Regions from separate parts of the Gluconacetobacter sp. genome, predicted to be linked through region 2. Evidence: predicted binding sites of a transcription regulator. Region 2 holds the regulator's gene; each other region holds the start of a gene.

Region 1 (11,933 bases), on a different contig from region 2:
TGCTCGACAGCATCTATGTGCCGCGCGACCCGGCCCAGGCACGGCAATGGTACGAAATCGCGGCCTCGGCCGACTACGCGCCCGCCCATAACATGCTGGGGCGCTGCCATCATTTCGGCTGGGGCGGCCCGCCCGACCTCCCGGCCGCCGCCGCCAGCTACAAAAAGGCCGCCGATCTCGGCGATCTCTGGGGCTGCTACAATCTGGGCATCATGACCATGCGCGGCATCGGCATGCCGGCCGACCTGCGCCGCGCGCTGGAGCTGTTCCGCAGCGCCGCCGAGCGCGGCCACGCCAAGTCGATGAACCTGGTCGCCCGCTTCACCGAGGAAGGCTGGCACACCGAACGCGATCCCGCGCTGGCCCTCCAATGGTATCGCCGCTCGGCCGAAGGCGGCGATTATCGCGGACAGCATAATTACGCCACGGCCCTGCTGGCGATGGGCGGCCGCGCCCAGGCGCTCGAGTGGTGGTGGCGCGCGGTGGGCGATGCAACCTCGGACGTGCTGCTGGCCATGGCGCGCACCCTCCACACACTCGGCCCGGACGGCGACCCCGCCCTGCTGCAACAGGTGCACGACCGGCTCGATACCCTGGGCATCCCGCACCCCGTACCGGCCTGATCCCGCACAGGGCGGCCACCCTACCCCTGCCGCAGACGCGCCAGCACCCGCGTCGCGGCCACGGGCAGGCCCCGCTGCTCCACCCGGCCTCCACTGACCGGCCGCTCCGCCCCGGTCGTCCCAGGGAAAGAGAGCGGAAGCCCCCGCACGGCCCGCGCGGCGAGAAATCCGAAGCACTGGGCCTCCAGCGCATCGCCATCCCACCCCACCGCCTCGACCGGCGCCACGGCGGCCCCCAACGTCTCCCGCAATCCATCCATCAGCACCGGGTTATGGCGCCCCCCACCGCACACCAGCCAGCGACACGGCTGAAACGGCAGCGGCAGACTGGCCACGGCCCGCACGGTAAAGGCGGCCAGCGTCGCCGCCCCATCGGCGGGCGAAAGCGGCGCCAGCAGATCCATCGCCCGATGAAACGCCAGCCGATCCAGCGATTTCGGCGCCGGCCGGGCAAAGAACGGGTCGCCCATCAGGCCCGCCAGCACGGCAGCATCGACCCGCCCCGCCCGCGCCAGCGCGCCGTCACGGTCACAGGGTACGCCGGTATGGCGCATGGCCCAGTCATCCAGCAGCGCATTGCCCGGCCCCACATCGCAGGCCAGCAACGCCCCATCCGCCCCGATCAACGAGACATTCGCCACCCCGCCGATATTCAGCACGGCCAGCGGGCGCGCCATCCCCCGCGCCAGCGCCTGGTGAAAGACCGGCACCAGCGGCGCCCCCTCGCCTCCCGCCGCGAGATCGGCACTGCGGAAATCATGCACGACCGGCACCCCGGTTTCCAACGCCAGCAGGCCGGCATCACCGATCTGCCAGCTTCGCGGCTCCGCCGGACGATGCAGGATCGTCTGACCATGAAAGCCGATCAGCTCGGCCGGCCAGTCCAGCGCGCGCACGGCCGCGACATGCAGCAGCGTCAGATCCCGCTCCACGGCCAGCAGCTCCGGGTCATCCCCCCGCAGGCTCCCCGCACGATCGAGAATGGCACGGGTCCGCGCGCGCAACTCGGGCGGGAAAGGAATGGTCACCGTCGGCCCGGCCGCGCCGACCGCCACGCCGTCCGTCTCGATCCCGGCGGCATCCACCCCATCCAGCGACGTGCCGCTCATCAGACCGATCACACGGACCATAGGCCCCACCCCCTGCGCAACAGCGGCAAGCCTATCCCACCCAGCCACATTCCGGAACCGGGCCACCACCATCAGAGATAGCGCAGGCGAACCTCGCTGATGGCGTGCGACCGCGCCTTGCGCATGATCAGCCGCGCGCGTTCGCGCGTCGGCAGAATATTGGCTTCCAGATTGGGCAGGTTGATCCGGTTCCAGATCCGCCCCGCCACCTGCCCGGCCTCGGCGGGCGAAAGGTCGGCATAATGATGGAAATAGGATGTCGGCTTGCGGAACGCGGTGCGCTGCAACAGCAGAAACCGCTCCACGTACCACGATTCGATATCGCTGGTGGTCGCATCCAGATAAATCGAAAAATCGAAATAATCCGACGCCACCATCGACCGGTCGGTACCGGTCTGCAACACGTTCAGCCCCTCGAAGATCAGGATATCCGGCCGGTCCACCGTCTGGAACCGGTCGGGCACGATGTCGTAGGCTTCATGCGAATACAGCGGCACTTCCTGCAACCGCTCGCCCGCCTTCACGGCGGCGAGAAAGCCGATCATCCGCCGCAGGTCGTAGCTCTCCGGAAAGCCCTTGCGCTGCATCAGGCTCCGCTCTTCCAGAACCCGCGTCGGCAGCAGAAACCCGTCCGTCGTCACCAGATCGACCCGCGGATGGTCCGGCCAGCGCGACAGCACGGCCTGAAGCAGCCGGGCGAAGGTGCTCTTGCCCACCCCCACGCTGCCGGCAATCCCGATGATGAACGGCACCGAAATGCGCGGACAGCCCAGAAACGCACTCTCCACCATGCTGTTCAGGCCGCGCGAGGCCATCACATACAGGTTCAGCAGGCGTGACAGGGGCAGATAGACCTCGGCGATATCCGCCATCGACACGGGCTCGTTGCGGCCGCGCAGCGCCGCGATATCCTCTTCCGACAGCGAAAGCGGCACATTGGCCCGCAACGCCGCCCACTCCGCACGCGAAAAATTCAGATACGGAAGCGGCGGATCGCCATCGCGCGACATCGACCCCCAGGGAGGCATACGGAGCATCATGGATCTATATCCGCGCCGGACAGATGCCGCCGGGTCTCGTGCCAACAACCGTCATGAATCCGCTTCCCCCGGATGGGCCATCATTCCGGCCTCATTCAGCGCGGCGTAACACCAACGGTTGGGGCGATCCAGTGGACCGCACTCCCCCACCCGGCCGATCCGGCCAAAAAACGCTGAAAACCGCCATAGTCCGCCACGCTCATGACAGAGACGTGACCCACGGCCGCCAAACTAACGCCCGCTCGTCGTCTGCCCACGGTTACGGGCGCCATAACTCACCTGCGTATCGGGGATAACGTAATGGCCGCCCTCTTCCTTCTCGCCGTCATCGCCGGCGGCATTGGAATCGAACCCGGACGCGATCATCTGCATGCCCCAGGCATCGGGGAGCGGCTGGTAGTCGGGCTGCCGCCCCGCCGGCGCGGCAGACATGGGCTGCGACCCGTCCGCGTTCCGCCTGCCATCGGCCGATGCCGTCTTCTTGGCATAGCCCGGCCGTTCCTGCCCGCTGAACAGGGTCAGCGGCGGCACATCAATCGACTCTCCATCCGGCCGCTTGAACCCGCAGGCCGTCAGACCGGCCAGCAGAACCAGCAAAGCAAGGCCGCGCGGCCCCGCCTGCCGGCTTATCGCCCCGCGCCGGTCACTCGGCGTCGGCAACATCCTGTTCACCGGGGGACACCAGCATCGCCTCGGCCACCACGCCCGCCTGCTCGCGCACGCGCCGCTCGATATCCGCCGCCATCTCAGGGTGCTCGCGCAGGAACTGCTTGGAATTTTCCCGTCCCTGGCCGATCCGCTGACTGTCATACGAGAACCAGGCCCCCGATTTCTCGACAATGCCCGCCTTGACGCCCAGGTCGATCAGTTCGCCCATCTTGCTGATCCCCTCGCCATACACGATGTCGAATTCGACCTGCCGGAACGGGGGGGCCATCTTGTTCTTCACCACCTTGACGCGGGTCTGGTTGCCCACGACCTCGTCCTTGTCCTTGATCTGCCCGATCCGGCGGATATCCAGGCGCACCGAAGCGTAGAATTTCAGCGCGTTGCCACCCGTCGTCGTCTCCGGGCTGCCGAACATGACGCCGATCTTCAACCGGATCTGGTTGAGGAAGATCATCATGGTGTTGGAACGCGAAACCGTCCCGGTCAGCTTGCGCAGCGCCTGGCTCATCAGCCGCGCATGCAGGCCCACATGGCTGTCGCCCATGTCGCCTTCCAGTTCCGCGCGCGGCACCAGGGCGGCAACGCTATCCACCACCAGCACGTCGATGGCGCCCGAGCGCACCAGCGTGTCGGCGATTTCCAGCGCCTGCTCGCCGGCATCCGGCTGGCTGATCAGCAGATTATCGACATCCACCCCCAGCTTGCGGGCATAGCCGGGGTCCAGCGCGTGCTCGGCGTCGATAAAGGCGCAGACGCCGCCCTTCTTCTGGGCCTCGGCGATCGCATGCAGCGCCAGCGTCGTCTTGCCCGAGCTTTCAGGCCCGTAGATCTCGACGATACGGCCACGCGGCAACCCGCCGATCCCCAGCGCGATATCCAGCCCGAGCGAGCCGGTGGACACCACATCCACCGCCTCGTTGGCGCGCTGGCCAAGCCGCATCACCGATCCCTTGCCGAACGCGCGTTCGATCTGGCTCAGCGCGCCTTCCAGCGCCTTGCTCTTGTCAATGCCCGGTGCCTGCGCCATCGCCCTCAATCCCGTTCCGATATCATGAAAACCCCGGGTTCTCCCCGCCACACCCCGGCGGTCCCGCTCAGACAAAACTAGAACAAAACATGATCATCCACAAGCGGCACACCCACGCGGCCGATCCGTCAGTCCGACCCCACCGACAGGCCGGCCGACCGCGCATCGGTGCCGCCGGCGCAGCTTCCCTCGCCGCCCGGCAGGCCCGCCGGGCAGGAAATGGCATTGATCCGCCCATCGGCCGTCACCGGCCGCGCCCCCGGCTTCTCGCCGCCCAGAACCTGCTTCATTTCGGCGGCAACCGCGTCGGCGGCATCGTTCTGCCCCGATCCCGTCACGGCAGCCCGGAACCGGTTGCCCTCGCTGGCGATGGCGGCCGTCAGCAACGGCGGCGGCAGGCGCTTCGGCGAAGCGCCCATCACAATGCCCGTGCCACCGGCGACCCGGCCGATGCCGAACAGATTATCCATCGTCAGACTGCACGCCACGGCCCCGCCATGCCGATCGACCACGGCAAACGAGGTCGAGGCCGGCAGATGCGGCAGGCTTCCCCCATTGGGGACGGTGCCGGAATCGACCACCGCCTGCGCCCGCGCCACCAGTTCGGCGCCCGACTGCACCCCGGCCGCCTGGGCGCGCCACGCGGCCACCGCCGACTGGCCAACCCGGTCGCTCGCGCCTCCCGCATTCAGGGCACGGAACGCCACCGCGCTGCCCAGCCCGCCATCGGCGGGCGGCGGCAGGAAGCCGACCGTCACCTGTCCCGCACGCACAGTCAGCGGGTCGGTCTCCGCCGGCACGGCGGCGCGCAGGTCCGCCACGGTCAGACCACCGCCCGCCCCCTGGCTTCCGGCGACGAACGAGCGCGCCAGCGCCCCGTTATACAGGTCGCCCACCCCCATGCTCCTGATCTGTTCCAGCACGCCGGTCAGGCGTTGCTGCACCAGGGTGTCGCCCTCCGCCAGCACCTTGCCGTCGCCCCGGCTGAAGATCGCCCGCGCGCCCGGATCGGCCAGCAGCGGCCGCTGCACGGCCGCGAGGTCGGTCGCCAGCGCCCGGCTGACCGAGATGCCGCCGCGCGCCAGTTCCAGCGCCGGGGTCAGGGTTTCGCCAAACTCCACGCTGCCATAGCGCAGATGCATCAGATACAGCCCGCGCGCCAGCGTCGGCACCGCCGCCGGGCGGTCGACCGGCGCGCCACCCGGCTCCGGCGCCGTCGATCCCGCGACCGGCAGGAACAGGAACGCCCGCCCACCGCCGGAATCGCCGGGCCGCCACGCCAGACAGGCCCCGCCTCCGCCCAGCGAGGCCCGAGACGGCAGCGTCACCGCCAGCGTCATCCCCAGCGCCGCCGCGGCGTCAGCCGCATTGCCGCCCCGCGCCAGAACATCGCGGGCCACCATGGCCGATTGCGGCTCGTCCGAGACGACATTGCCGATATAGCCGGTCAGATAGGTCGGCCCTTTCGGCGCGTCGGAGCCACTGCCGAACAGGACCTGGCTGGCGGTCCTCACGGGGTCGTTGAATGTCTTGACCGAACATCCGCCAAGCGCCGTCGCCAGGACCGTAGACAGCAGCAAGGCCCCGCAACGACGCAACGGGTGGTTCAGGGGACGTTCACGCACGCACAGATTCTCCATTGCCGCCGTCATGCCCCGGCACGAAAAGCCCGGACTATCCGGAATTAGCGGTCTTCTGGAGCATCGGCAACTCGCCATCTCCCCGCCGCCCTTCCGCACCCCCCCATTCTGCTCTACAGACACCCTCCAACACCGCCCGATACGAAACCCGAGCGCCGGAGGCCGCCCTTGTCATTCTTCTCGTCCCGCAGCCTCCCCGGACTGCGCACGGCCCCTGGACTGCGCACGGCCCTTCCGGCCGGCATCGGCCTCATGCTGGCCCTGTCCGCGCCCGCCTCCGCCCGCGCCGACGACAGCTTCACCCCCGCCCAGCGCAAGGAAATCGTCGCCATCGTCCGCGACGCGCTGAAGACCGACCCCTCGATCCTCTCCGACGCGATCACCGCCCTGCGCGCGGGCGCCGAGGCGCAGGAGCAGACCCGCACCCGCGACGCGCTGCTTGCCCACCGCGCCGCCCTGACCACACCCGCGCCGACCGACGCGATTCTCGGCGCGCCCGATGCCCGGACCACGGTGGTCGAATTCTACGATCCCCGCTGCCCCTACTGCCGCAAGGTCCTGCCCGACCTCGACCGCCTGGTGCATGACGATCCCAATGTCCGCATCCTGGAAAAGGTGATTCCGGTGCTGGGTCCGGCCAGCGTACTGACGGCGCAGGCCATCGCCGCCGCCGCGCTGCAAGGCGGTCACGACGCCTATTTCCGCATGCAGCGCGCCGTCATGACCGACACGACGAAGCCCGACACCGCCCGCATCCGCCTGCTGGCGAAACAGGCCGGGCTCGACGCGGACCGCCTGGTGTCCGACATGGCCGGCCCCGCCGTCGCCGCCACCCTGCGCGCCAATGCGGAACTGGCCGAGGCCATCCACCTGGAAGGCACGCCCACCTTCGTCTTCGACGCCCGCTACGTCATCCCCGGCGCCGTCGATTACGACGGCCTGAAAGCCGCGATCGACAAGACCCGGCATAACTGACCGCCCGCCCTCCGCTCCCTGCCGGCCTCCTGCCGGCAGGGCCGCGCCATCCCCCGCTACCCGCCGTTCGCGCCAGCCCGCGCGATCACGCTCTCGACCATGGCCGCGCGCCGGCGATCGATCGTCCAGATATGGTCGGGATGCAGAACGTCCCAGTCGAACGCCTGACCATTGGTGGGCAAAGGCAGGGTATCGAGATGGACCAGCCGCCCACCCGCCTCCGGCAGCGCCAGAACATAGAGTTCCATCCGGTCGTGACCGGTCACATAAAGCCGGCCATCCGCTCCCCATCGCCCGCCTGACGAACTGAAATGGCCGAACCGCTCCAGCACATCCTGCGGAAACAGCCATGCTTCCTGGCGGACGAACCGCGAATCCATCCGTACCAGAACGGTCGATCGATGGTCGCGCGGCGCCTCACCGCCCTCGCCGTCATAATTGGCGAAACAGGCCCACCAGCTTCCTCCGTGCCAATCGATCCAGGTCAGCGACCCCAGCCCAGGCCCGAAACTGTGCGACCGCACATGCCGCATCGTACGCGCATCGAACCACTCGACGGAACTGGTCATCGGCGTGTTCGGATAGTTCGACATCGCGCAGACCAGTTCGCCCCCCGTCACCTGGCAACTGTTGATATGGATATAAAGGGCAGGATCCCCCTCCCACGATCCGACGCGCTGCCCCGTCGCACGGCTATATCGACCGATGCGCCGGTTCTGCACGGCGTAGAGAAAGGCGGCATCGTTGGCGACACCCTGCGTCGCCTCCGGCGCCGGCACCACCCGAACGATTTCAGGCGCCTGGACGATAGGCACCGGGGCGACAGGCTCCGCCGCGACAGCCCCCGTCGCAGTCGCCACCGTCCCCAGGGCCACGGCCAAGACCCAGCAAGATTTCCGGAACACCCTGTCTATCCTCACATCTTCGGCTGAAACCGCACGCCGAACCAGAGGCTCCGCCCCGCCGGGTGCATATCCTGGATCAGGTTCGCGCTCGGCCCCATCCGGGTCTGATACCCTTCATTGGTCAGGTTCTGCACCTGACCCGTCACGGAGATCCATTTATTGATCCGATAGCTCAACTGCATGTCGAGCTGCGCGCGCGGCTGCATCCACATATCGAGCCAGTTCGCCGAACCGGACGTATAATAAAGATATTTTCCAGTCATGTTGTAGGCGAAGCGCGCTTCGAAATTCCGGTCCGAATACAGCAGCGACGCATTGTAGATATGGTTCGGCTGATTCGCCAACCCGCCCATCCGCCGCTGCGATCCGTCGCTCATCTGCTCCTCGAACCAGCCTTGCAGAAAGGTCGCATTGAACGAAACACCGAAATTCTTCAGCACCCCCGGCAGAAACCCGAACTTCTCCCGCACCAGTTGCAGTTCCAGCCCGCGCAATCCGGCACCCGAGGCATTGAGCGGCTGCGAAATAATGGCCTGCTCGGTAATCCCGTTCATCGTGGCCGTGCCAAGCGTGCTGCGGGTATAGATCGCATCATGGATATCCTTGTAGAACAGGCCGAGCGACAGCATGGTGTCGCGCCCCGGATACCATTCGTAAGCCAGATCGTAATTCCATGAATGCAAGGGCTTCAGGTTCGAATTCCCCTGGGAAATCGAATAGGTGCCATTGCTTTCCGAGGTCGTGGTGGCCCCGCCGATCTGGTTATAGTTCGGCCGCCCCATGGATTCCGTAAAATCAGCCCGGATCTTCATGCGCGGAGTAATCGTGAACGTCGTCAGCACCGAAGGCAGCATGTAATCATACTGCGCCGTGCGGGTCTGCGGCAGATATTGCGTCGTCCCCCCCGATGTCACGGCATTGATGTTGGAGACGTTCGTAAACGTATGATCCCAGCGAAAACCGCCATGAATCGCAAACCAGCTATTCTGCCATCCGGTCTGGAAATACAGCGCCGTAATCGATTCCATCAGGTGATAATACGCTTCCTTGTTGGTCGGGGTCTCGTCCAGCTTGCGAAACAATTCCGGATGATTGTCCAGCACGGCATGCGCCTTGGCCGGATCGACATAGTAATATGTCAGTCCCGGCGCCGAGAATACCGAACCGGTCCTGGGGGTGATGTAATTCTGTAGGCTTCCGATCTCCTGCGGGGCATCTCCTGCCATCGGCGCCCAGTCATTATATGTTTCGGTATGCTGGACATTGGTCATGGTCTGCGTGGCCCCAGCACCCAGCCAGAACCCGCGCCCCAGATCCCAGTGCCAGTCACCGCGCAGAAAGCGCAGCTTCGTCTGCAAGGAATATTGATAATCCCTGAAATAGCGCGGCCCGTAATTGTTCAGATCGTTCGCCGCCGCCAGGTCATTGAAATAAATCGAAGGCACGCCACCCGTCACGGTATAATTGTACCCATAGGGCGCGGAATAGCTCGTCTTGTCTTCAGAATTACCGGTATTGCTGTATTTCATGCCGGTATTCCACTTGAACATCCAGTTCGACAGATGGTCCTTGGCTTCCGAGTCCGCCGCCACGAGGTCAAGCTTCATATGGTTCGTGATGTCATAATGAAGATTGCCATTCACGAAGAACGTCTGATGCGTTTCCGGCTGCACGGAGTCGCCAAACTGATACTGCCCCAGCGTCAACGCGCCGGTATCGGGCGTCGCTCCGGCAATCCAATGACCTGACGGCATCGAAAGCGCCTCATTGCGCGTCTCCTGATCGACAGCGTGAAAATAGCCGCCGGACAACGCCATGGACAGGCGCGAGGTCGGCCTCCACTGCAATTTCCCGTTCAGGCTGTAGCGTTTGTAGGCATCGTCGAACGCATAATCCTGCACACGCACCGGCACGGCGGCCGCGCCGGGGGCATGGGCGGCGGCGTCGGTATTGACAGGATTGCCCGAGGCCGCACCCGAAGCCCCGTAATACGCCCATCCATCGCCCGACGAATCCCCCGGCAGAATGGCATGTGCCGCCGAGTTGAGTTCCTGATAACTCCCGGCCAGGACCAGGCCGAATTCGCGATTCTTGCCAAATACGCGGGTAACGGTTCCATCCACGCGCCAGTTCTCGCGACGCGGCTCCACGACGGTGCCAGACTGGTTGTTCCAGCCGCCAAGCAACTGCACGTCGGCGGAATTTCCGTATTCATAAGCACTTTTCGAGAGCATATGGACCTGCCCACCCAGCCCCTGCGGATCGTTGTAGGCATCGATGGTCTTGAGAACCTGCAATTCGCCGACCAGGGAAGACGGAACCAGATCCAGCCGCATGCCGCGCTGCGGCGAGGTGACATTGTCCGCCGATGCCAGTTGGGCGCCATCCAGCGTGATCAGATTATAGGAATTATCCAACCCGCGAATGGTCACGTTCTCCATCTGGTTGTCGGAGCGGCCGTCATTCTGGCTCGGCAGGACCGAAATACCCACCATCCGCCGTGCCGCCTCGACAATCGTCAGGTCCGGCGCCGAGCGGATCTGCTGGGCGCTCAACGTATCGAAGATCTGGTCGCTCGTCCGCTTGGTCAGCGTATTGTCATGGACCGCCGAAACGACGATCCGCTCGCCATCGGGTTTCACGGCCTCCGCACGATGCGTCGCCCCCAGTATCAGAACGGAATCATGCCGCGACTGCACGGCCAGCCCGGTGCCCGCCAGAAGATGCGACAGCGCCTGCTCGGCGCTCATCACCCCATGGACGGCATGGGCCTGTATCGTCCGGGCCGTTTTATCACGGAGCATGACCTGCATGTCCGCCTGCCGCCCGAAGATAACGGCGGCACGGGAGACGGGCATGGCGTCGATATCGAACCGGCGCGCCTGGGCACGGGCAGAGGCGAGCGAAAGGCCGAGCGTCAGTCCGGTAGTCGTCAGAAGAATTGCAGCGAAACGCGCATGCGGGAACGATGAATGCGACACGGTTTTTCATATCCATCAATGATACGTTCCCCTACTCGATCCCGCAGAGCGCAAAACCCTCCTGTCAAAACCCCCTTATTTTTATTAAGCTTTTCTGACAGAAAATCTTCAGCCTCCAAAAGGCGGCAAGTCCGTGTCAGCGCAGTTCCAGCCCCCGCCCGGACAACACCAGCCTGACATGAAACATGCGGCAAAGACTGCGGGCAAAGGTCTCGGGCTCGGTCAGCGAAAAAATCCCGTCAATCCGCTGACGCGACAGCGCCACGTTGGAAGAGAATATTTTTCTATCGTTATAGAAATTGATCCGTCTGATCGCCTCGCCGACCGGCGTGGCCCGCAATTCCAGCCGCCCGTGGCTCCAGGCAGAGACGTAATCCAGGTCATCCGCGCTCAGGCTTCCCTCCTCCCACCTGCCGGAGGGAGACAGCCGGACCCATTGCGCCCGGCGCAGCCTGCGCACGGGCTGCCCGGCACCACCCCGCAGCCGGGCGTCTCCATCCAGCAACAGCACGCTTTCCCCGTCGGCGTCCCAGCGCATCACGAGCGATGCCGCCACGGTGTCCAGTTCCACCCTCCCGGCCCGCACCGAGATCGGCCCCTGCCGCCAGTCCACCCTGACACGCCCGGCCAGAAGATCGGCATGGATCCGGTCACCGCGCTGAAGACAAAGAAACTGCGAGGTCCGATCGAGGCGAAAATCCCCGCCGGCCAGTCGAACAGGCTTCGGCAATTCCGAACCGGAGCGAAAAAATCGTACCGGCTCGTACGCTTCGGCCGGCCCGACCGTCACGCCCAGCGTCGCGCCGACCAGCAGCGAAGCCGCAACCGATCCCACCATCCGGCGCCGCCCCACGAAACCGGGCGGAACAGGGGCCTCCGCCGGCGCCGTCCCGTCAGGAACCCGGAAAGCCGCAACGCGATCGGCCGAACGCCACAAAGCCTG
Region 2 (11,933 bases):
CGCGAGCGATTCGGCATACCGGTCCTGACCGACGTTCACGCGGCGGAGCAATGCGCAGCCGTGGCCGAAGCCGTCGACGTGCTCCAGATCCCGGCCTTTCTCTGCCGCCAGACGGACCTCCTGCTGGCGGCGGGCGAGACCGGGGCCGCGATCAACGTCAAGAAGGGGCAGTTCCTGGCGCCGTGGGACATGAAGAATGTCGCGGCCAAGATCGCCTCGACCGGCAACGAGCGGATTATGCTGTGCGAGCGCGGCACCAGCTTCGGCTACAACACGCTGGTCAACGACATGCGCGGCCTGCCGATCATGGCCGAGACCGGCTACCCCGTGGTGTATGACGCCACCCACTCGGTCCAGCAGCCCGGCGGCCTCGGCGGGTCATCGGGCGGCCAGCGTGAATACGCTCCCATCCTGGCCCGCGCGGCACTGGCGATCGGGGTGGCAGCCGTCTTCATCGAGACCCATCAGGACCCGGACCACGCCCCCAGCGACGGCCCGAACATGATCCCGATCAGCGAGATGAAGCCCCTGATCGAGCGCCTGGCCGCCTACGACCGCCTGACCAAGACCTTCTGAGCAATCCGGCCGGCACTGCACGCGGGCGGCGATTCCGCGCGCAGTGCCGAAAGACTGTCAGGACAGACTGACCAGCATCGCCAGTCCGAGGCATGCCATGAAGATGGCGGTAAGCCACAGCCGCAGGGCCAGATAGCCCGAAGGCAGTTCTCCCCGGCGCCACGCCGCCCGCTCTGCCAGAAACAGCCCGAAAAATCCCGCCAGCAGCACAGCCAGCCCGAACGGGACATGGCCCAGAAAAGTTGCATGGCAGGCCAGCCAGCCGACCGGCAAGGGCAAAGCCCCCATCAGCAGCCGCCGGTTGTCAGGCCCCGCGTCCAGACGCGTCCCCATGATCACCATGGGTCGGTCCAGCGCCAGCCCCCAATGCACGGCGCCGCTGAAGGCCAGCACCAGGGCGGCATATTCCACCAGCCCCATGGTCATGCCCGGCACCGTGTCGGAGGAAAACAATCCTCCAACCGCGAAGACGATGGCTGGAATCGGGCTGACAATTCCCATCAGAACCGTTGGAAGCGGCAGGCGTTTCATGTTCATCTTCCTCCTGCCCTGCTATTATCGCTTGGCTCGCCGCCTGCCCATGATACCGATCACAGGCGGCAGGAGAATTTTGCCTGGCATGTCGGGATAGCCGCGAGGACATCCCGATCACCGTTGCACGTCGCGGCCGATCTGCAACGGGCCCAATAGTCATAAACCGAGGAAGCAGACCCATGAGTGCTATCGTCGATATCGTCGCGCGCGAAATCCTGGACAGTCGCGGCAACCCGACCGTGGAGGTCGATGTCGAACTGGCGTCCGGCGCGAAGGGCCGGGCCGCCGTCCCGTCGGGGGCATCGACTGGCGCGCACGAGGCGGTCGAACTGCGTGACGGCGACAAGTCCCGTTACGGCGGCAAGGGCGTGCTGAAGGCGCTGGAGAATATCGAGGGCGAAATCCTCGAAGCCCTGCAAGGCGCCGAATCGGCCGATCAGGTCGCGATCGACGAAGCGATGATCGATCTCGACGGCACCCCCAACAAGGCCCGGCTGGGTGCGAACGCGATCCTGGCCGTCTCGCTGGCGGTCGCCAAGGCGTCGGCCGAGGAATTGCAGGTTCCGCTCTATCGCTATGTCGGCGGCGTGTACGCCCGCACCCTGCCGGTGCCGATGATGAACATCGTCAATGGCGGCCAGCATGCCGACAACCCGATCGACATCCAGGAATTCATGATCCAGCCGGTGGGCGCGCCCACGCTGGCCGACGCGGTGCGCGTGGGCTCCGAAATCTTCGCCCAGCTCAAGAAGAACCTGTCGGCGGCCGGCCACAACACCAATGTCGGCGACGAAGGCGGCTTCGCCCCCGGCCTGAAATCGGCCGACGAGGCCCTGGGCTTCATCACCAAGGCCGTGGAAGCCGCCGGCTACCGTCCGGGCGAGGATGTCACCTTCGCGCTGGATTGCGCCTCGACCGAATTCTACCGCGACGGCCGCTACGTCATGGAAGGCGAAGGCAAGAGCCTGGATTCGGCCGGCATGATCGGCTATCTGGCCGACCTCGTCGCCCGCTACCCCATCGTGTCGATCGAGGACGGTCTGGCCGAAGACGATTGGGAAGGCTGGGCCGCCCTGACCGCCGCCCTGGGCAAGACGGTCCAACTGGTCGGTGACGACCTGTTCGTGACCAATCCGGAGCGCCTGCGTCGCGGCATCAAGGCCGGCGTCGCCAATTCGCTGCTGGTCAAGGTCAACCAGATCGGCACGCTGAGCGAGACTCTGGAAGCGGTCGAGATGGCGCATCACGCGGGCTACACGGCGGTGATGAGCCACCGTTCGGGCGAGACCGAGGATTCGACCATCGCCGACCTGGCGGTGGCGACCAATTGCGGGCAGATCAAGACCGGCTCGCTGTCGCGCTCCGACCGGACCGCGAAATACAACCAGCTGATCCGGATCGAGAACGAACTGGCGACCGCCGCCCGCTATGCCGGCCGCACGATCCTGAAGACCGCCTGAAGACTTCGTCCCGATTCGGCGGCATGGCGCGGAAAACAGTTTCCCGCCGCCGCCGAATCGGGAATAGTACAATAGAGATTGGTAGCCTGCTGAGATGGGAGAACGACTGACCATGCAGATCGGCCGGATTGTGCGGCGGACCCTCCGTATGGTCGTCCCCCCTTCCCTGTTCATCGGCCTGACCGCCTATTTCGGCGTCAACGCCATGCAGGGCGACCATGGCATTCACAGCTATCAGGCACAGTTGCACCTGCTGGACGAGGCCCGCGCCGCACAGATGGACGCGGTCTCGGAACAGAATGCCTGGACCCGCCGGGTCAGCGGGTTGAAGGAAAAGGCGCTGGACCGCGACACGCTGGACGAACGGTCACGCGCAATGCTCAACTTGGCGCGCCCCGACGAACTCGTCATCCCCTACGGCCCGCACGACCGGCTGTTCTAGCCGGCTGTCTGCAACGTCCTCCCGCCGAAGATCCTGAGCGATATTCTCCGCGCTTCGCAGCATTCTCGCTCGGCGGGCCGGCTTGTCGAACAGCCGCAACCAAGCGCATGCGCGAACACAGCCCCCGAAACAAAAAAAGGCCGGCCACCCCGCAGGGTGCCCGGCCTTTTTTCGACCTATCCCACGCGAAACGCGCGGAATAGAGCGGATTATTTGATCTTCGCTTCGCGGAAGGCCACGTGCTTGCGCGCAACGGGGTCGTATTTCCGCATCTCGAGCTTGCCGGTCTGAGCACGGGCATTCTTCTTCGTGACGTAGAAATACCCGGTGTCTGCCGACGAGACGAGCTTGATCTGAATGGTGTTGGTCTTGGCCATGGAATCCTCAGCACTGCTCCGCCGCTGCTGGAACAATCAGGTGCAGCAGTGGTTCAAGTCGGCGGAAAATGCGCATACAGAGCCCCCAGGTCAAGCGTTAGTCGCACGAATCGAGCAGATATGTGTGCAGGCCCGTCGAATAAGGGAGAATTGGGACCGATGCTGAGTGTCGCCGAAGCCCAGGCACGTATCCTGGCAGACCTCGAACCCACGGGGCCGGAACTGGTACCCCTGGCCGATTCCTGGGGACGAATCGTCGCTGCCGACATCGTGGCCCGGCTGGACAACCCGCCGGCCGATGTCTCGTCCATGGATGGCTATGCGGTGCGGGCAGCCGATTGCACGCCGGGCGGCGTCCTGTCGCTGGTGGGCGAGAGCCCGGCGGGCCATCCCTTCGCCGGCCAGGTCGGCCCCGGTGAAACCGTGCGCATCTATACCGGCAGCCTGGTGCCCGATGGCGCCGACGCGATCCTCATCCAGGAAAACGCCCAGGAGGATAAAGGCGCGGTCACGGTCACCGTTCCACCGGGTTCCGGGCAGTATATCCGCCGCCAGGGGCAGGATTTCGCCCAGGGGCAGGTCGTCGTCCCGGCCGGACGGGCACTGACGGCGCGGGATATCGGGCTGGTGGCGGCGGCGAACCATGCCTGGGTTCCCGTGCGCCGACGCCCGGTCGTGGTCATCCTGTCCACAGGCGACGAAATCGCGCTGCCCGGCGAGCCGATCGCGCCGGGCGGCATCGCCAACTCCAACACCCCGATGCTCGCCGCCCTGGTGCGCGCCTGCGGCGGCGTCCCGGTCATGCTCCCGTCCGCACGGGATACCGCATCGGATATCGCCCGTCTGGCCCAGGGAATCGAAACCGCCGACCTGCTGCTGACGGCAGGCGGCGCCAGCGTCGGCCGCTACGACCTGGTGCAGCAGGGGCTGGAGCAGATCGGGCTCTCGGTCGATTTCTGGAAGATCGCCATGCGTCCCGGCAAGCCGCTGATGCATGGCCGGATCGGCCGGGTGCCGGTCCTGGGGCTGCCGGGCAATCCGGTGGCCGCCCTGGTCTGCGGCCTGGTCTTCGCCCTGCCGGCGATTCGCACGCTGGCCGGGCACACGGCCCCGCACCTGCCCGAGGATATGGCGATTCTGGGCGGCGACCTGCCGGAGAACGACCGGCGGGCCGATTATCTGCGCGCCACCCTCTCCCGCGCGCCGGATGGCGGCCTGATCGCAACGGCCTTCAGCCGCCAGGATTCGGCGATGCTGCACACACTGGCCAGCAGCGACGCCCTGATCATGCGTCCGCCTCACGCCCCCCCCGCACGCGCGGGCACGCCCTGCCGGATCATCAGGCTGGACACACTCTCGATCTGACCACCCATTTCCATAACGGCAATGATATTGACGGACGGGCGGGAACCAATATAGAACACAACAAGGCGGTTTCCTGTTTGTTCCCTTCTGTTGACAACGGATTGGCCGACTGACGGAACGACTGGGTCACGGGGTGCCAATGCTGACGCGCAAGCAACATGAACTGCTGCTGTTCATCGACCGGCACCTGAAACAGACGGGGTTCTCCCCCTCCTTCGACGAAATGAAGGATGCGCTGAACCTGCGATCGAAATCCGGCATCCACCGGCTGATCTCGGCGCTGGAGGAGCGGGGTTTCCTGCAACGTCGCCATCACCGCGCCCGGGCGCTGGAGGTCCTGCGCCTGCCGGAAATGGCCTCGCCCGCCACGCCACGGGAACCTGTCGGCGCCCCCATCGCGACCAGCCCGGCGCCAGAGGCGGTCGATCATTCTTTCGTGCCCAATGTCATCAAAGGCGATTTCGCCGGCCGGCTGGCGGGCGCCCCCATCGCGACCGATGCCGAGGCGGTCGGCCTGCCGTTCTACGGCCGTATCGCCGCCGGCCAGCCGATCGAGGCATTGCGCGAGACCGGGGCTCAGGTCTCGGTACCGATCAACCTGCTGGGTCGTGGCGATCACTACACGCTGGAAGTCGCCGGCGATTCGATGGTCGAGGCCGGGATTCTCGACGGCGACACCGTCATCATCCGCCGGGGCGACACCGCCAATAACGGACAGATCGTGGTCGCACTGATCGACGATCAGGAAGTCACGCTGAAACGGCTGCGTCGACGTGGCAGCACGATCGCCCTGGAACCCGCCAACGCCCGTTACGAATCACGCATCGTGCCGTCCGACCGGGTGCGCATCCAGGGGTCGTTGGTGGGTTTGCTGCGCCGTTATTGATGACGGTGTTAAGCAGCCTTTGAAATATCGGCGGCAGAGCCTCGGGCCTGCTGGCTCTGACAAATTGTCAGGCTTCCCGAACCATCAAACAAAGACCAAAGAAAACACCAAAGACCTGCCGCGCGAAGCGGCAGGTCGTCAGTGTGGTCAGTAAGGAGCCGGTCCCATAGGTCCCGCTCCATAGGCGTTCGCGATCACGTTGGAAATAATGCCCGTCGCCAGAGCCGTCAGCAGGAACTGGTTTCCATACTGGACCCAATAATATCCGGGCGGCGGCGCATAAAGGCCGCGATAACGCCGCCAATCCTGCACCTGCCACATGCCCGAACGCGGGCCGTCATAGCGATCCCCACGTCTCCACATCCGACCGCCGCCATATTGCGGACCGCGACGGTCATAGCCAGGCCCCCCGCCCGTGCATCACCGGGCCCCCCCACGACGCGGATGTTCTCCCTGGCCGCCCGGCCCGCCACGCCCGTCATACGCGCCTGGCCCACCACCGGGACCGCCACGACCGCGATTATCACCCTGGCCGCCCGGCCCGCCACGCCCGTCATATACGCCCGGCCTGCCACCAGGACCACCAGGACCGCCGGGACCATCCGGAGCACGCTGCGCGTCAGCAGTAACCGACGCGCCCACAATCAGACAGCCCAGAACCAGGCCGGTCACCAGTTTTGCTTTCACCGGATTCTCCTTTTACTGGCACGGATCATGTTGCCGACTTGTGGCGAAATCCAGACGCAATCCCGCATCCCGCGTTACAAGATGCCTGGAAAAAAGCGTGGCACAGCCACCCCGACCGTCACGTCCGCCCACACGCCCGGCACGCGGCCGGGATCGCCCTACCGATCGGCTTCCCGATATCAGAGCGCCGCGAACGACGGCAGCAGCCTGGCCAGTTCATCGACCTGCGCCGGGCCGATCCGGTCCAGATGGGGAAATTCCGCCAGCACCCGCGCGCCGCCGAACAGGGTAATGGCGCGTCGCGCCTCGGGGGACGGCGGCCCGTTCAACACCACCCCGGCAATGGCAATTCCCCGCCGACGCAGGGCCTGCAAGGTCAGCAGCGTATGGTTGATCGTCCCAAGCTGGCTGCGCGCGACCAGTACAACCGGCAGCGCGAAGCGGGCGATCAGGTCGATCATCATGCACGCCGGCGCAACGGGCACCATCACGCCCCCCGCCCCTTCCACGACCAACGGCCGTTCGCCCCGAGCGGCGGGCAGGCGCAACGTGGCGGTATCAAGCACGATATTTTCCCGCTCGGCGGCGTCGAAAGGCGAAAGCGGCGCGGCCAGCACCGCGGCGGGTGGATGAAGGCGCGCCGGCTCCAACCCGGCCAGCGCCGCCACCGTCACGCTGTCCGCGATGTCCTCGGCAATTCCGGTCTGGAACGGCTTCCAATACTCCGCCGCCCAGGCGCGAACCAGACAGGCGGATACCAGCGTCTTGCCGACCCCGGTATCCGTGCCCGTCACGAAGACTCCCTTGCGTGCAGGCGTCCGAAACAGGCCGTAGCCGACGCCGTACGTCACCGTCACGCCCGACGGCGTCTCCAGATCGCGCAACAGGCGGCGCATCATACCCGGCGCGACCGGGCGCACGCCCTCACGCGGCAGCGAGGCGCCGATCTGGCGCAGTTCGCGAACAAAGGCCAGCGCCGTTTCCGGACGATCGAGAATCGTCTCGACTTCCCAAAAACCCTGCCCCCCGCGCGGCCAATCCTCCGCCAGCCGCTCGGGGGCCGGATAGGCCGAAATCGCGCATTCCTGGCCCGCCGCCGCATGGACACGGCGCCACTCGTCGAAGCTGCCGGCGCAGAGGGTGGAGAACGCCATCATGCCGCCGGGCGCCAGCATGGCGGCCAGTCGCGCCAGAGTCGCGGCGCGGTCCGTAAACCACTGCATCGACAGGCTGGAACAGATCAGGTCGTACCCCTCGCCTGCCGCTTCCGGCGCCTCGGCATCAAGCACCAGGGCGCGCACGTCGCCCTGCCCATGCTGGTCCTCAAGACGGCGAAGGGCACGGTCGCGCATTTCCGGTGCCAGATCGCTCACCGTCAGGTCCGCATCGGGAAACAGGCGGCGCAGATGCTGGCTCAGAAACCCCGTGCCGCACCCCAGTTCCAGAATGCGCATAGGCGCGCCGCCGGCGGCGGCAATCCGTTCGGCCAGCCGCGCGGCCACCAGCCGCTGCACCCGCGCCGCATCGTCATATGTCTCAGCCGCACCGAAACGGGTGGCGATCCGCTGCTTGCGCACGCTCATGGCCGGCCCGCTTCCGCCATCAGGCCAGCGATCGCGGCGGCGCATCGGTCGGGATGGGTCAGCGGCAGCAGATGCCCGCCCCCCTCGATCCATTCGACCGGTATATGGTCGCGGAAGCCCGCCTCGACCATCGCGGGCGGGGCAATCGGGTCTTCCCCGCCGGCCAGCACGCGAATCGGCGGCAAAGCGGCACCCGCCTCCCCGTCCAATATGCCGCGCGCGTCGGCATCCCGCAGCAATTCCAGCGCCCAGTCCAGCCGCGCCGCCCGCGCCGGACCCGGTGCTGGCGGCGCGATTCCCGCGCGCCCGCGAAAGGTCGCGACCACATCATCCGGATGCTGCTCCAACCCGCGCATCATGCGCTCGATCACACGACGCGGAATGCCCTGCGGATAATCGGACGTGGCGCCGAACCGGGTGAAACCGTTGATCAGCAGCATCCCGACGCAATCGGGGGACGGATTCAGCAGCAGCCACAACGCACCCAGCGAATGGCCAACCGCCACATGCCGTCCTGCCGGCCGCGCCGTCATGTTCTCAGGCCCGAAGAAGCCGAAATCCAGCATCGTCGTCTCGACCCGGCCCAGCCGCGCCCGGACAGGCTGCCAGAAATCCGGCGTGAACCCCCAGCCATGGACAAGGAACAGCGCCGTCGGCGCCGCATCATCGGACAATGCCATGCTCCCGCGCCCCTTCGTCGAGCGCCCGTAGCAGACGGTCGAGCATCCCTTCATCATGCGCCGCACTCAACGCCAGCCGGATACGGGCCGTCCCAGGCGGCACGGTCGGCGGCCGGATCGCGCCACCCAGAATGCCTTGCGCGGCCAGCGTGCGGGCCAGGGCAAGCGCCTGCCCGGCATCCCCCACCATCACCGGCACGATCTGCGTGGAGGACAGGCCGGTGGACCAGCCCCGCCCCCCCAGTTCCGTCCGCAAATGCGCCGCCAGAGACGCCAGATGGCTGCGCTCCGCATCCAGTGCCGGCACCAGATCCAACGCGGCGTCGATCGCGCCCAGCAGGGCGGGCGGCAGCGCGGTGGTATAGATAAAGCCCGAACACGTACTGACCAGCCAGTCGCACAGCGCGCGCGAGCCCGCGACATAGGCACCGAACCCGCCCAGTGCCTTGCTGAAGGTGCCCATCACCAGATCCACCCCGCCGGCCTCGGCGGAAAGGCCCCTTCCCTCCGGCCCCAGCACGCCCGTCGCATGCGCCTCGTCCAGATACAGGAACGCCTCATACCGACCGGCCAGCGCCTTCAGGGCGGCGACATCCGCCCGGTCGCCATCCATGCTGAACACGCTTTCGGTGATGATAAAGCGCAGGCCCTTCCGGTCGCGATGCCGCTCCAGCATCTGTTCCAGATGGCCGAGATCGTTATGGGCAAACCGGATCTGACGGATACCGGCTGCCTGACAGCCATGATGCAGGCTGGCGTGGTTCAGCCGGTCGGTAAACACCACGGCTGGCGCGCCGGTCGCTTCCACCGACAGCCGGAACAGGGCCGGCAGGATCGCGGCATTGGCCTGCCACCCCGATGCCAGCAGCAGGGCGGCCTCGGTCCCCTTGAAGCGCGCGAGCTTTTCCTCGACCAGCCGATGCTGTTCGCTCGTTCCCGTCACCAGGCGCGACGCCCCGCTGCCGGTACCGAACCGCTGCGTCCAGTCGATGGCACGCGCCGTCAGCGCCGGATGGACGGACAGGCCCAGATAATCGTTGGACGAGAAATTCAGCAGCGTCGCGCCATCACGCCGGACCAGCACGGGGCCGTCTCGCTCCACCGGCCGCAGATCGCGCCGCAAATGCGTGCGGGACAGTCCTTCCAGCGCGGTCTGGAAAAATGCATCGAAACGGGTCATGAAGCGATGGTTTGTGCCGGACCCTATGGGCCGGGTCAATTCCAGTCTGCCGTCCGTTCCCCAAGGAGAACATGCCCCATGACCGGACCGGACTGGTTCGACGCCGGCCTGCCGCATATCTGGCTGCCCTACACCCAGATGCGAACGGCCTCGCCCCCCATACCCGCCATCGCGACGGACGGCTGTCGGATCAGCCTCGCCGACGGGCGCGAACTGGTGGACGGAATCGCCTCGTGGTGGACCGCCTGCCATGGCTACAATCACCCCCATATCCGTCAGGCCGCCATCGACCAACTCGCGCGCATGCCGCACGTCATGTTCGGCGGCCTGGTGCACGAGCCCGCGTTACGCCTGGCCCGGCGCCTCGCGGACCTGCTGCCGGGCGATTTGGAGCGCGTCTTCTTTTCCGATTCCGGTTCCGTCGCGGTCGAGGTCGCGATGAAGATGGCGATGCAATACTGGCTGAACCGGGGCCAGTCAGGCCGAACCCGCCTGGTCGCGTTTCGCGGCGGCTATCACGGCGATACGCTGGCCACCATGGCGGTGTGCGACCCGGAGGAAGGCATGCACAGCCTGTTCGCCGGCATCCTGCCCCAGCATTTCATCACCGACCTGCCGCGCGACGACCACACGACCGCCGCGCTGGAACGGCTGATGGAAACCGAAGGGCAGCGCGTGGCGGCAATCCTGGTCGAGCCGCTGGTCCAGGGCGCGGGCGGCATGCTGTTTCACGACCCCGCGACCCTGCGGCGCCTGCGCGACCTTGCGGACCGCCACGGCGTGCTGCTGATCCTGGACGAGATCTTCACCGGTTTCGGCCGCACGGGCACCATGTTCGCGTGCCAGCAGGCGGATATCGTGCCGGATATCGTTACCCTGTCGAAAGCCCTGTCCGGCGGCACGGTGCCATTGGCCGCCACCGTGGCGCGGGCCCATGTCTTCGCGGCTTTTCTGTCGGACGACCCGATGCATGCGCTGATGCATGGCCCCACCTTCATGGCCAACCCGCTGGCCTGCGCCTGCGCCAATGCCTCGCTGGACCTGTTCGAACGCGAACCGCGCCTGGAACAGGTCGCGGCGATCGAAGAGCAGATGCGCGATGAACTGGAGACATGCCGCCACCTGCCCGCCGTGCGAGACGTGCGGGTCATGGGCGCGATCGGCGTGGTCGAACTGGACCGCATAAACGACATGAACCGCCTGAAAGCGAGGCTGGTCGAACAGGGCGTGTGGGTGCGCCCGTTCCGTTCGATCGTTTATCTCACACCGGCTTTCACGGTGACGAAGGCGGAACTGGCCCGGCTGACGGGCGCGATCCGCACCGTGCTGGCCGAAGCCCCCTGAAAGCCTGACCGAACATGCGCGCTGGCGGCGTGTCCCCCGCGCGTTTCCTGCGCTTCGGTGCTCATGGCCATCAGGGCCACTCCGCTCCGATGCTCGGAAACACATTTCGGGCGCGGCCCGAAACAGGCCGCTCTCGCTCGCCAGCCCACATGTTCGGTCAGGCGCTGAGAGGGTAAAGGCACGGACCGGCGTTTACCGCCGGTCCCCGGATCAATCAGGCTTCGACCGGAGCCAGTTCGGAATCCGACCCCGGACGATTTTTCTCGACCGTCGCTTCCTCGCCGCCATCCTCGGCCGCTTCGTCGCCATCCGTCACCGCCATCGGGCGCTGGCGGACATGCCGCTCCTGGCGTTCCTGCTGGTTCTGCTGCGCCGCCTGGGTCATGGCGTTCAGAATGCGGAAATAATGTTCGGCATGCTGGAAATACGCTTCGGCCATAACGCGGTCGCCCGAACCGCTGGCATCACGCCCGAGTTGCAGGTATTTTTCAAACAATTGCTGGGCGGTGCCACGAATACGCAGATCCGGCCCATTACTGTCGAACACATGGTTACGATTGAGGGGGATCTGGCCGTTCTGCTGGCGTACACTTCCGCCATTGCTGCCGCCCGAACGATGGTGCCGGCCCCGCATGCGTTTCATGTTCATAAGCTGTCGCAGCACTTTCCTGTTAACGGTCGCTCTTTGCCTGCGCCCGCCGGGGCCAACCATCCCCTATTGTCATTCTGAGTGCCTGGCGTGCAGCCCGGCATCTGATCCTGCGGCATCATGCAACGACCCAGGTCCCTGCACGCACCCGTGCGGTCATTTCCGTTTTC
Region 3 (8,276 bases), on a different contig from region 2:
CCCGCCATCGAATGCAAGGTGATCGGTGACGGGCTGCGCAGGATCGAAAAGATCCGCGCCGGCGTCACCGGGTTCGCGGGAGCGCAACTCGTACGCATCACGGTCGATGTCGAAGCCGGGGATTACGGCGAACCCGAATTTCTTGATGAGGCGGGGGATGTACCGGCCCGGGAAGAGTAGCCACCTTTTTACCGGAAGTCCCGAGCGCGTTGGAGGATTGTGCTCGAAGGGAAACCGTCGTCCCGGCCGATCCGACCGAGGTCGGCCGTGAGGTCCTCGAAGCGCACGGCGACGACATGGATGACGTCGCCCTCCCGCTGAAGAAGTCCATGCACGGCGACCATGGAAGCGCCGATTACGATACGCCGTTGCGCTTCCATGCGGTCCTTCCACACGACCAGATTGGCGGTGCCAGTCTCGTCCTCGATCGTCATGAACAGCACCCCCTTGGCCGTCCCCGGGCGCTGCCGCATCAGAACGATGCCCGCGACGGACACGCGGCGTCCATCGCGCAGCGTGCCCAGGGCGCCGCAAGGGGTCAGCCCGCGGCTGGCCAAGCTCTCGCGCAGAAAGGCAACCGGGTGCCGGCGGAGACTCAACCCGACCGTTTGGTAATCCTCGACAACCTCTCCGCCTTCGGAGAGGTCCGGCAACACGAATTGCGGCTCGATGATTTCCGGCTCGGGCCGGTTGCGTAGCGCGTCGGCCGCGGCGAACAGCGGCAAGGGATTGTCGGCCAGCCCCTTGATCTCCCATAGCGCGGCCCGTCGATTCAGACCCAGGCTGTGCAGGGCGTCCGCCTCCGCAAGCCGTTCAATCGCCGAGACCGGGATGTTGGCCCGCCGCCAGAGGTCATCCACGCTCTCGTAGGGCGAGGTCCGGTTGGCAACGAGTTGTGCCGCATGGTCGTTGGACAGTCCCTTTACCAAGCGAAAGCCGAGGCGGACCGATTGCCGTGGGCTACCCGGCCGGCCTTCGAGGTTACAGTCCCAGCGCGACCGGTTGACGTCGATCGGCCGGACATCCACCCCATGCTCGCGAGCGTCACGAACGATCTGCGCCGGCGCGTAGAAGCCCATCGGCTGGCTGTTGAGGAGCGCGGCGCAGAACACATCGGGGTGGTGGCATTTCAACCAGGCCGACGCGTAAGCCACCAGTGCGAAGCTGGCCGCGTGACTCTCCGGGAAGCCGTAGCTGCCAAACCCTTCTAACTGGCTGAACGTGCGCTCGGCAAACGACTGCTCGTAACCCCGATCGACCATGCCCTGCACCAGTTTGTCGCGAAAAACCGAAACGCCTCCGGTAAACTTGAAGGTCGCCATAGAACGGCGAAGCTGGTCCGCCTCTCCGGGCGTGAAGCCCGCGCAATGGATCGCGACCTGCATCGCCTGCTCCTGGAACAGCGGCACGCCAAGGGTCTTCCCGAGAATGGCTTCGAGGGCTGGCGAGGGGCAATCGGGGTCTTCCAGTCCTTCGCGCCGACGGAGATAGGGATGAACCATGTCGCCCTGGATCGGCCCAGGCCGGACGATCGCCACCTGCACGACCAGGTCATAGAATGTCGTCGGCCTCAGGCGCGGCAACATCGACATCTGCGCCCGGCTCTCGATCTGGAATGTGCCGAGCGTGTCCGCCCGGGAGATCATGGCATAGGTCCTGGCGTCCTCGGGCGGGATGGTGGCGATATCCATCCTGATCCCGAAGCGGTCATCGAGCATCTCGAAACACCGGCGCAGGCATCCCAGCATGCCGAGACCCAGCACATCGACCTTCATGAAGCGAAGGACATCGATATCATCCTTGTCCCAGGTGATGATCTGCCGGTCTTCCATGGCGGCCGGCTGCACCGGGACCAGTTCGTCGAGCCGATCCCGCGTCAGCACGAAGCCACCCGGATGGGTGCCAAGCTGCCGGGGGAAGCCGATCAGCTGGCGCGCCATGTGCAATGTCAGCGCCAGACGGCGATCACGCAGGTCGAGATTGATTTCCTGCGCCCGTGCGTGAAGCAGATCGGGATCGTCCAGTGCCGAGCCAAGATGCTTGGCCAGTTGCGCGGTCACGTCCTCCGGCAGGCCGAGAACCTTGCCAACCTCGCGTAGCGCGCCGCGAGGCTGGTAGCGCATGACCGTCGCACACAGCGCCGCGTGGCTTCGCCCATAGCGCCGGTAGATCCACTGGATCACTTCCTCCCGTCGGTCGCTTTCGAAATCGACGTCGATATCGGGGGGCTCATTCCGCTCGGCCGAGACGAAGCGCTCGAACAGCAGGCCGCTGCGGACGGGATCGATCGCGGTGATGGCCAGCACGTAACAGACCGCCGAATTGGCGGCGGACCCGCGCCCCTGGCAGACGATACCGAGTGAACGCGCGTACTGGACGATCGTGTTCACCGTCAGGAAATAGGGCGCGTAATCCAGCCGGCCGATCAGATCCAGCTCGTGCTTGAGCTGCACCAGGACATTCTTCGGTGTGCCGACGGGATAGCGGCGCGGCAAGGCTTCGCGGACCAGGCGCGTCAGTGTCGCCTGCGGCGTCTCGCCGGCGACCTCGCTCTCGGAAGGATACTGATATTTCAGATCCGCCACGTTGAAGCGGCACCGCGTGGCGATCGTGCGCGTGGCTGCGAGCGCCGCCTCGAAGCCAAGGTAGAGGGCCACCATTTCGTCCGGCGATTTCAGGTGCCGGTCCCTGAAGGGCTCACGGTCGGCCCCGAGCCGATCGAGCGGCGTTCCCACCCGGATCGCCGTCAGCACATCCTGCAGGATATGGCGCTGCGCGTCGTGATACAGCACGTCGCCGATGACCACGGTCGGCACACCCGCGCCGCCGGCGAGATCCATCAGGGCATGGAGGCGCGCCAGATCCCCGGGGCGCCGACGCAGGGTCAGTCCAAGATAGGCGCTGGCGATCCCGCCTTTCCGCTCCAGGTCCCCGAGGCGGCTCAGGGCGCGGGTCAGTTTGGCATCCGGCATATCCGGGAGCAGGATGACGACGAGCCCGGCGCCGCCGGCCTCCAGGTCCTCCCAGGTCAGGGTGAACATCTGCCGCTCGCCCCGCTTGTGCCCAAGCGTCAGCAGACGGCATAGGCGCCCCCAGGCGGCCCGGTCGGTCGGGTAAGCAAGGAGCGCATTCCCGTCCGTGAGGTCGAGATGCACGCCCGGAACCAGGCGCACGCCGTTCTCCTCGGCCGCCACATGCGCGCGGATGATCCCGGCGACCGAGTTGCGGTCCGTGACGCCCAGAGCGTCGTAACCGAACGCGGCCGCCCGGCCGAATATCTCGTGCGGGTGGCTTGCGCCTCGCAGGAAGGAGAAATTGGTCGCGACCTGCAGTTCGACATAGGGTGCAGCGCTGTCAGCCATCGCCGGGCTGGCGGTCGGTGTTCGGATGGCGATGCTGGCTGGTATCGGGCAGCGCGGCGCCGGTGCCGCACCGCACCAGCCGGAAACCGCAACGACGCAAATGCTCGACCAGCCGCTCGGCGACGATGCGGGCCATCAGCTCGTCAGCGTCATGGACACGCCGTCGGCCGTCATAGCGCAGCGCGTGGCTGAGGGCGTCCGCGATCTCGGTCGGATCCGCCGGCTTCATCTCCTCCGCCATCAGAGCACACCATGGACGAACCAGGAGAGGTCGCCTGACCATCCATGGACACCATCCCCTTGCCGGAACAGCCAGAAACGGCATCCCTCATCGTCCTCGACGACCCAGTAATCGCGGACCGCGCCATATTCGTCGGCGTCGTGCCACCATTCGCCATGGATCCGTTCCGGGCCATCGGCCGCCCGCACCCGATGGCGCTCGCCGCGCCACACGAACAGGCGTGGCGGGTCGGCCGGCAACGTGCCCAGCACCAGGATCGGTTCGGGTGGAGAGAACAGCCGGGCAGGGCGCTGGGCGCTCCATTGCCATGCAATCGGAGTCCTCTTCCGCCCGCTCGCGTCGGGCAGCGCCACCCGAACCTGCGTGCGCTCAGGGAGATGTGAGCCGGCCTCAGTGAGGCGATAGATCTGCTCTATACCCTCGCGATTCCGCAGTCGATCGATCAGGCAGCCAAGATCCTCCGCCCCCTGTTCCGCAGCCAACAGCCCTCCCATACGGCCGTCGGCAGGGATCGGCTCGATCCGGACGACGACGAGCTGCATGGCCTCAATTCCGAATCCCGGCTCGATCGTCTCGATCCGCTCCCGCAGCAGCCGGGCAATATGCGCCGCTTCATGGGCCGGCGCGGCCAGGCCGACCCGACAGACCTGCACCGAGGCGTCCACGCGTTCGCATGCCAGATCGATCAGCCGGGCACCCATGCCCCTCTGCACCAGTTCCTGCGCGGCATCGTCGACCAGGACGTCGATCACCGTGGCGATCGCCTCGGCCGTCCCGATCGGCTCGACGAAACTGCGCCGCGGCGCAATCGCATCCCTTGGGCGCAGCGGCCGGATCGGCTCGAAGACGGTGCCCATCGCCTGGTCCAGACGCCGCATGAGGTCGGCACCAAAGCGCCGCGCCAGGGGCGCTCTCGGGGCGGCCTGCAGGGCGCCGATGGTGCGCAGGCCGAGCCGTTGCAGGCCCTCTTGCGTCTGGCTGGCCAGACGCAAGCCCCCGACCGGCAACGCGGCCAATGCGGCGCCCTGGCCGCCGGCTGGCAGGGTGATGCGGTCGTTCCGCCCGTAGCGGGCAAGTGCATGCGCTGCGCCCGGCGTCTCGGCGAGGGAAAGGCGACAGGTCAGCCCCAGCGAGGCCAGACGACCGGCCAGCGTATCGAGCATCGGGGCTTCGCCGCCGTGCAGGTGATCGCATCCCGTACTGTCGATCCAGATCCCATCGGGCGGATCGATGGCAACCAGGGGCGACAGCCACAGACACCATTCGGCAAGGCGCTCAAGAGCGCCCGCATCGGCGTCTGCATCGAGCTGGGGCGTGGACAGGTCCGGAACCAGCGCCCGGGCGTGCGTCAACGCCATCCCGGGCACGACCCCGGCCGCCCGCGCGACGCGGTCCGCCGCAGCCACAACATGCCGGCGTCCATCATGCGTATGCAGCGCCAGTCCCGACTCTGCCGGCTCGTCCGGATTGCGCCGGCGCCATAGGTCCGTGTGCCAGCCCGGGAGCCAGAGGGAGATGATGCGGCGTGACATAAGGAGGAATCTCACAGGACCAGGACGCGGAACGGCCGCCGCGTTGACGCAGCAGCTCGATCGTCCAGCGCTCGGGACCAAGGGGAAGGGGGGCGGTCGACGCTGAGAACGGCAGAACGCAGGGCGCTCCGCGAATCCGCCAACGGGTCTGGCAGGCACTTGGCGGCAGGCGGCCGGTATCGGACGGCGCGGACTCGCGGTGCAGCAGAAAGCCGCTCGTGCTGCCCGCTTCCGCAGCCAGTTGCAGGCGTCGCGAAGCCGTCAGCGAGAGCGCGGTGTCGAGATCCGCGACGACTGCCGTCACCGCCCGTTCGCGGAGAATGTCCTCACACAGACCCGGCACGTTTTCGGGCCTGGTCTCGATGCAGATCACCCTCCCGGCGTCCAGTCCGGCCGGCCTGATGCCCGCCAGATGCAGATCCAGGTAACGTCCGGAGATCCAGACGATCTGTCCCTCGGTATCCGCCAGGATCGAGGCGATGAAGCGGGATGGCTTGGCCGCCACACGCAGGTCGCTGCCGGCGCCGTAGAATTCATGCACGACGCCACATGGCAGGCCGCCTCCGAGGTGCCGGTCGACGTCGGACAGACCGGTGCGGAGATGGCGTGCGGCGTCGGATACCCTGGATCGGCGTTCGATCCGCGCGATCTGTTCGCGCAGCAGTTCCATCGTCTCTGTGTGCTGGTTCATCGCCGCTCGCTCCCGCTCCCTCAGGATCGGGCGGATCATAGACAGGAACAAAAAGAGAACACAAGCGATTCATTCGATGGACGGCGACGCCGGAAGTACGCTCTGCTCGTCCAGGCCGCAGCCGGAAGAGGTGGGACGATGTGCAACCTTTACGCCATGGAGAGTTCGTCATCGGCGATCCGCGCGGCCGCAGCCGCGATGACTGATCGCACTGGCAACCTGCCGACGATGCCCTCCATCTATCCCGACTATGCCGCACCGATCGTGCGGAACGGTCCGGACGGCCGGGAACTGGTGATGGCCCGATGGGGTATGCCCTCTCCGGCCTTCGCGCTGAAGGGTCACAAGGTCGATCGCGGCGTCACCAATATCCGGAACACGGAATCACCTCACTGGCGCCGCTGGCTTGGGCCGCCGCATCGCTGCGTGGTGCCGTTCACGGCCTTCGCGGAAAACGGCCTTCTGCCTGACGGGCGGATCCAGCCGGTCTGGTTTTCTGCCGCGGAAAGTCGCCCCCTGCGGTTCTTTGCCGGCCTGTGGACGTCCTGGACCTCTGTTCGGAAAGTGCGCGAGGGAGAAATTACCGCCGATCTCTTCGGCTTCCTGACGACGGAAGCCAACGCTGTTGTGGCGCCCGTTCATCCGAAGGCGATGCCGGTCATTCTCGAGACGGCCGAGGAGATCGCGCTCTGGCTGGACGGGCAATGGGAGGAAGCCGCTGCTCTTCAGCGCCCTCTGGACCCGGACCATTTGGCGCGTCTCGACGTCGCGTCCACCCCTTAACCGTGTCGTCGTGCGCCAATTCGGACACAAACCCATTCCCTCAGTCGGATTGCCGGACGCCTTTCCGCGCTGCGCGGGTCGTTGGATGCCCCACCCATGATCAGAAGCCGTCGGACAACGGTTTCAAGGTATCTTCGGGGTAGCGGCCACCCCTCGCGCGAAATGCCATCCAGGTTTCATATCCAAGAGGGCTGATCCCAAGAAGATCGGGCGATGTGTGCAACAATTGCAGGAGCCCGAGCCGGAGCAGAGGCTGGATTGTGCGATCCCCGAACTCGTCGGTAAGATTCCGCGAACCTCCGACGATCAATCGCCAGCCAGGTGTCCCGCGAACCGTCGTGATCGGTTGCAGACAGCCGCTTGATTCTACTTGCCCATCCTCGCCCAGGATAAACAGGCAACACGTCCAGAAGGCATTGCGAGGGCGAGGCGGAATCAGCAACCAGTCTACTGGACCATCACGTCCTGACTTGGTCGGCCCTGACTTGGTCGGCACAGCCGACGCAAAGGTTTCATCAGCTTCGTGCGCGGCGATGAAGCCTTCTCGAAACGCGCGTTCCAGCGCTCTCGCGATAGCACCGGCCGTATCTACCGAGAAACCGTCCCGCCGGTCATTGCGATCCTTCGCAACGATCCCTCGGGCAATGTCCCGGAACTGCGCGGTTCGGTAAGCGTCCCTTCTGGGACGGCGGCTCTCAGCCATGCGCCCCACCATGACAATCTGATCGGACGCATCGTAAGTCGATCGAAAGCCTCGCGGTCAAGATCGAAATGAGGTTCATTGAAAAGCGAGGATCTTCCTTGGGGTTCGGGTGCCAGACCGGCGCAGCGACGGGAAGCGCCGCAATCGCCATTTCACTTGTGTCCTCAACGGTCATCCGTGCAGTCGCAAAATTGCCGCCCTTGGCCCCTGTACCGAGCGGCGCTGAGGGCATCGGTCAGTGCGATGTTCTTCCCGGCCTGATTTGTGGTCCAGGCGGCAGAGTTCAGGGCGATCATGCGGGCCACAACGTGCATGCTTCAAATGACAAGGGGACGGGTTTCATAGATTGCGTTTGCATGTTTTATAGATCCCATGCACATTGAACCAAGATATTATCACCTCCCTATAAGGAGTTCAGTCATGCAGACCATGACGCTTGAGCAGCTTCGCGCCGCAAGCGATTCCGGCGGAGTGGACGGCGTGACCCTGAAAGGGCGGGGCGGGGCGTTCCTCGTGCAGATCGCCACACGCAGCGGGGCCACCGCCTTGCTGGCGAAGGCCCGCAGCAACGAGCCGCGCCGGTTCGGTAATCCCGTTGCCGCCTTGAACGTCCTGCGCGACGTGGGCATTACCTTCGGCCAGTTCGACGCCAGCGAGTGGAACCCGGCCGAGAAAGAGGAAACCGCCGGCAACCGTGGCCGGGCCGAAGCGATGCGCAAGGCGCACCAAGCCGCCGCCTACACGGGATGGCTGGCCGCCGAGATTCAGGACGCCATCGACGACCCCAGGCCCAGCATCCCGAACGATGACGTCATGGCGGGGATGGATGCCCACATTGCACGCCACAAGACAGCAGGAGGGCAGCGCGCATGAGCTTCGATGTCTTCGCCGCGCTCGCTCAGCCCGGCGCCTCTGTCACCGTGCACAACGTCCGGCTGATCGATGTGCAGCCGGCCGAAGGCGG

What was found. Region 2 encodes LexA, which represses DNA repair genes until DNA is damaged. Its sites were predicted from a motif close to TGTTCTANNTANGTTC; they were not measured.
Region 1: the regulator LexA is predicted to act here: its motif matches at 4,559-4,574, upstream of recA (recombinase RecA).
Region 3: the regulator LexA is predicted to act here: its motif matches at 5,872-5,887, upstream of ABF821_RS01155 (ImuA family protein).

The regions. Positions count from the first base shown of each region.
Region 1 is NZ_JBDNXE010000081.1:6,056-17,988, forward strand. It holds gene ABF821_RS14155 (tetratricopeptide repeat protein) at 1-623, shown strand, start outside; gene ABF821_RS14160 (anhydro-N-acetylmuramic acid kinase) at 644-1,753, opposite strand; gene coaA (type I pantothenate kinase) at 1,825-2,793, opposite strand; gene ABF821_RS14170 (hypothetical protein) at 3,025-3,456, opposite strand; gene recA (recombinase RecA) at 3,437-4,489, opposite strand; gene ABF821_RS14180 (gamma-glutamyltransferase) at 4,618-6,129, opposite strand; gene ABF821_RS14185 (DsbA family protein) at 6,298-7,104, shown strand; gene ABF821_RS14190 (hypothetical protein) at 7,161-7,979, opposite strand; gene ABF821_RS14195 (TonB-dependent receptor) at 8,021-10,990, opposite strand; gene ABF821_RS14200 (DUF4880 domain-containing protein) at 11,127-11,933, opposite strand, start outside.
Region 2 is NZ_JBDNXE010000080.1:2,015-13,947, forward strand. It holds gene kdsA (3-deoxy-8-phosphooctulonate synthase) at 1-576, shown strand, start outside; gene ABF821_RS14050 (DUF3429 domain-containing protein) at 634-1,113, opposite strand; gene eno (phosphopyruvate hydratase) at 1,290-2,570, shown strand; gene ABF821_RS14060 (FtsB family cell division protein) at 2,683-3,012, shown strand; gene rpmG (50S ribosomal protein L33) at 3,222-3,389, opposite strand; gene glp (gephyrin-like molybdotransferase Glp) at 3,549-4,754, shown strand; gene lexA (transcriptional repressor LexA) at 4,894-5,640, shown strand; gene ABF821_RS14080 (RcnB family protein) at 5,788-6,003, opposite strand; gene bioD (dethiobiotin synthase) at 6,507-7,910, opposite strand; gene ABF821_RS14090 (alpha/beta fold hydrolase) at 7,907-8,590, opposite strand; gene bioF (8-amino-7-oxononanoate synthase) at 8,574-9,770, opposite strand; gene ABF821_RS14100 (adenosylmethionine--8-amino-7-oxononanoate transaminase) at 9,849-11,114, shown strand; gene ABF821_RS14105 (DUF4167 domain-containing protein) at 11,329-11,763, opposite strand.
Region 3 is NZ_JBDNXE010000002.1:95,572-103,847, reverse strand. It holds gene ABF821_RS01175 (hypothetical protein) at 1-180, shown strand, start outside; gene ABF821_RS01170 (error-prone DNA polymerase) at 189-3,362, opposite strand; gene ABF821_RS01165 (hypothetical protein) at 3,355-3,603, opposite strand; gene ABF821_RS01160 (DUF6504 family protein) at 3,603-5,135, opposite strand; gene ABF821_RS01155 (ImuA family protein) at 5,026-5,826, opposite strand; gene ABF821_RS01150 (SOS response-associated peptidase) at 5,965-6,609, shown strand; gene ABF821_RS01145 (hypothetical protein) at 6,710-7,312, opposite strand; gene ABF821_RS01140 (hypothetical protein) at 7,733-8,185, shown strand; gene ABF821_RS01135 (hypothetical protein) at 8,182-8,276, shown strand, end outside.